DNA from 2 places in the Methylocella tundrae genome. Region 2 is predicted to be linked to the other one. Evidence: predicted binding sites of a transcription regulator. Region 2 holds the regulator's gene; the other holds the start of a gene.
What was found. The regulator HrcA, encoded in region 2, represses chaperone genes, less so after heat shock. The targets are predictions, from matches to a motif close to GTTAGCACTCNCNNNNNGNGAGTGCTAAC.
Positions count from the first base shown of each region.

Region 1: groES (co-chaperone GroES) is a predicted target of HrcA. The motif match lies at 1,333-1,361, and genes of this name have one in related genera.

Region 1 is NZ_CP139089.1:2,018,594-2,020,794, reverse strand. Features, by position in the region: gene groL (chaperonin GroEL) at 1-920, opposite strand, end outside; gene groES (co-chaperone GroES) at 969-1,256, opposite strand; partial or broken gene SIN04_RS11690 (DNA polymerase III subunit beta) at 1,587-1,703, shown strand; gene SIN04_RS11685 (hypothetical protein) at 1,798-2,201, opposite strand, start outside.
Region 2 is NZ_CP139089.1:2,370,467-2,372,667, forward strand. Features, by position in the region: gene SIN04_RS13310 (response regulator) at 84-371, shown strand; gene hrcA (heat-inducible transcriptional repressor HrcA) at 480-1,565, shown strand; gene SIN04_RS13320 (MarR family winged helix-turn-helix transcriptional regulator) at 1,702-2,187, opposite strand.

The sequences.
Region 1 (2,201 bases), 350 kb from region 2:
ATGCCGATTTCTTCCGAGATCAGCGTCCCGTTGGTCAGGATCGCGATGTCCTCGAGCATGGCCTTGCGGCGGTCGCCGAAGCCCGGCGCCTTCACGGCCGCGACCTTCAGGCCGCCGCGCAGCTTGTTGACGACGAGCGTCGCGAGCGCCTCGCCCTCGATGTCCTCGGCTATGATGAGGAACGGCTTGCCGGTCTGCACGACAGCCTCGAGAATCGGCAGCAGGGCCTGCAGGGAGGACAGCTTCTTCTCATGCACGAGGATGTAGGGGTCTTCGAGCTCGGCGCTCATCTTCTCGGCGTTGGTGATGAAATAGGGCGAGAGATAGCCGCGGTCGAACTGCATGCCTTCGACGATTTCCGTCTCGGTGACGAGGCTCTTGGCCTCCTCGACGGTGATCACCCCTTCATTGCCGACCTTCTGCATCGCCTTGGCGATTTCTTCGCCGATGAACTGATCGCCATTGGCCGAAATTTTGCCGATCTGGGCGATCTCATCGTTCGATGAGACTTTCTTCGAATTCTTCTTGAGGTCGGCGACGATCGCTTCGACCGCGAGATCGATGCCACGCTTCAGATCCATCGGGTTGAGGCCGGCGGCCACGGCCTTCGCGCCTTCCCGGGCAATCGAGGCCGCGAGCACGGTCGCCGTGGTCGTGCCGTCGCCGGCGTTGTCGTGCTGCCTCGAGGCGACTTCACGCACGAGCTGGGCGCCGAGGTTCTCGAATTTGTCGGAGAGTTCGATCTCTTTCGCCACCGTCACGCCGTCCTTGGTGATGCGGGGGGCGCCGAAGGATTTCTCGATGACGACGTTGCGGCCTTTCGGGCCGAGCGTGATTTTCACCGCATTGTTGAGAATCTCGACGCCGCGCAGAATGCGATCACGGGCGTCGGTGGAAAAACGGACGTCTTTGGCAGCCATTGTCGTTCGCCTCCTGGCGGGGATAAAACGGGTGCGTGCGCCGCCGGGTTAATCGACGACGCCGAGGATGTCGCTTTCCTTCATGATGAGCAGGTCCTGCCCGTCGATCTTGACCTCTGTGCCCGACCATTTGCCGAAAAGCACCTTGTCTCCGGCCTTCACGTCGAGAGGGATCAGCTTGCCGCTCTCATCGCGCCCGCCCGGGCCGATGGCGATGATTTCGCCTTCCTGCGGCTTTTCCTTGGCGGTGTCGGGGATGATGATCCCGCCCTTGGTTTTCTCTTCGCCCTCGAGGCGCTTGACCACGACCCGATCGTGCAACGGACGGAACGCCATGCCGTTTCCTCCCTGTTTCGGGCCGCCGGGATCGCCAGATGGGACAGATCCCGCGGCGGATAGACCCGAAAGCCTCTTTGCCGCTCTCTTGCGTGGAGCGCCAAAACGGACCGGAGATAGAACCGGCCTCGCGGCCTTTCAACTCCGGCCGCCATACGCGGACCGCATGGCTGCAAGGGTCATACGCTCATCGGATCAGGACTCAAATCGGAAAGATTCGTCCGGCCGGCCCCTCACAGTGTTGCGCCGGCTCAGTTGCTCGCCTTGCGGCAGAATGCCGTCGCCGCGCAGCAGGGATTGAAGCACATGCCTCTGAAAGCCGCATCATGCGCCGCCGCCGTCGATCGCGTCTCGACGATTTCCTCCGGGCGCGGACGCGCCGTGAAGCTCGCGGTGGCGGACGGCAAGCTAACTTTGTCCGCGACCAACCCGGATTCAGGTTCGGCGTAGGAGGAGCTGGATGTCGATGATGACTCGACGCCGCTCGACATCGGCTTCAACGCCCGTATTCGCTGATGCCTATGCGGGTGTGAGGGATTAGTTAGTCTTGATCCTCTTCTAGGTTTGCCCGCGTAACATATTTACTCAAGCTATTTTCAGTTAGGACGGTATCGAATTCTTCCGCCGGGATCTTGTTACTTTTGCGCAACGCTGCGATTACGCTAGGTAGCGCTTTGCTTTCACGTATTTGTGAGTTATGCTGAATCCCTCGAATAATTAGAAATTGTTGATCTGCGGAAAAGTCTAAATAACGCCAATTAGCTATGTCGGATCCGAATTGATTTGCTTCGGCATAGTTTTTAACTTTTAGATAAAGCTCGATATATTTTTCAGCTACTGCTGGCGGGAGATAAAAGAAGGGTGCGGCTATGATTTCATCTCTGGAGGAAATCTGTACCCTCGCAGTTGCGTAGTTATTTAATGGTTCATAATCTAGTAAATCGT
Region 2 (2,201 bases):
GGCGGAATGCCTTGAAAATCGAAAACGACTTTCGCGTCCTTGTGGTTGAGGACGAAGCTTTGATCAGCATGTTGATCGAAGACATGCTCGCCGATATCGGATGCAAATGTGTCGACGTCGCTTCTTCCGTGGAGGTGGCCATGGAAGCTCTCACCAAGGCCGAGCCGAATTTCGCGATGCTGGACATTAATCTGAATGGCACACGCAGCTTTCCGATAGCCGACATCCTGAAATCGCGAGAGATTCCTTTTGTTTTCTTGTCCGGTTACGGCTCGCGGGGTCTAGATGAGGCTTATTTCGGAGCCAAAATTCTGCAAAAGCCATTTCAATTAGGCGATCTCGAAACCGCTATCCAAAGCGCTCTCGGCTAGCGCGCCGGGAGCAAAAACGCGTCGGCGGAGCGCGAAGCCGGCCCCGCGCCAGACCGCGAACAGAAAGCTCCTCTTGCATCCGGGGCCGGTGACCGCCATTCTGTGCCTATGGCGATGCCTTTGGACCCTACGCGCCCTAACGGCAGCGGTTTGACGAGCCTCAACGAGCGCTCCCGGGAAATTTTTCGGCAGATCGTCGATTCCTATCTCACCAGCGGCGAGGCGGTGGGGTCACGCCATGTCGCGCGGCTGCTGCCGATGCCGCTGTCGCCCGCCTCTGTCCGCAATGTAATGCAGGATCTTGAGGAACTCGGCCTGATCTATGCCCCTCACACCAGCGCGGGGCGGCTTCCGACCGAGCTTGGCCTGCGCTTTTTCGTCGACGCCATGCTCGAAATCGGCGACGTCAGCCCCGGTGAACGCGAACATATCGAGGCGCAGGTCAAGGCCGCGGCGCAGGAACAATCGCTCGAGGCCGTGCTCGGCGACGCGATGAGCATGCTGTCGGGACTGACACGCGGCGCCGGCGTCGTCGTGACGACAAAAGACAACGCGCGTCTCAAACACATCGAATTTGTCCGGATCGAGCCGGAGCGCGCGCTCGCGGTGCTTGTCTCCGAGGATGGCTCGGTCGAAAACCGCATCCTCCATATTCCCGCCTGGCTGCCGCCCTCCGCCCTCATCGAAGCCGGCAATTTTCTCAATGCGCGCATCCGCGGCCGCACTTTGCTTGATGTCCGGATCGAGATCGAGGCCTCCCACCGGGCCGCCGAAAAGGAGCTCGGCGAACTCACGACGCGCCTGATCGACGCCGGCCTTGCAAGCTGGGCTGAGAGTTCCGGCGACCCGCAGCTTATCGTCAGGGGCCAGGCCAATCTCTTGCAGGATTTGACGGCGATCGAGGACCTCGAACGCATCCGCCTGCTGTTCGCCGACCTCGAGACGAAGAAAGACGTGATCGACCTTCTGAACCGGGCGGAAGGCGGCGAGGGCGTGCGCATCTTCATCGGATCCGAGAACAAGCTTTTTTCGCTGTCCGGATCATCAATGATCGCGGCGCCCTTTCACGATGAGCAGCAGCGCCTCGTCGGCGTCCTCGGCGTCATCGGCCCGACGCGTCTGAATTACGCGCGCATCGTGCCGATGGTCGATTACACCTCGAAGGTCGTCTCTCGCATGTTGCAGAATCGATAGAGAGATTTATCGCGGCAGCCTGAGCAGAAGGCGTTCAAACGCAATCGCATTACATTCTGGTCTTTAGGTCTTTGTTTTGACGCATAATGTTGGTCCGAAAAGTCTGCAACTTTTCGACATCATGCTTTGACCCGTCTCAGAAAGAGCCGATCCGCTGCTGCTCGCCTTTCTCTGATTTGTCGCGCTTGCCGAGGAGAGCGTTGCGGATGCGGCGCAATTCCTTGCGGACGGCCTTGAGATCGTCCGCGGGGCGGCCCATCGCCCGCGCCATCTGCCCGGGGATATTCCTCGCCTGTCTGCGCATGTCGCTTCCCTTTTCGGTCAGCTTGACGCGCACCTGACGCTCATCCTTCGGATCGCGGGCGCGGCTGAGCAATCCCGCGGCCTCGAGCCGCTTCAGGAGCGGGGTCAGCGTGCCCGAATCAAGATGAAGGCGCTCGCCGATCGCCTTGACCGTCACGTCATCCGTTTCCCAGAGCGCCAGCATCACGAGATATTGCGGATAGGTGAGGCCGATCGCGGCGAGAAGAGGCGCATAGACTTTATTTATCGCGTGAAGCGTCGAATAGAGCGCAAAGCACAGCTGCTGGTCGACCCGCGGCATGACGTCGTCTTCAGACATTGAATGCACTCCCG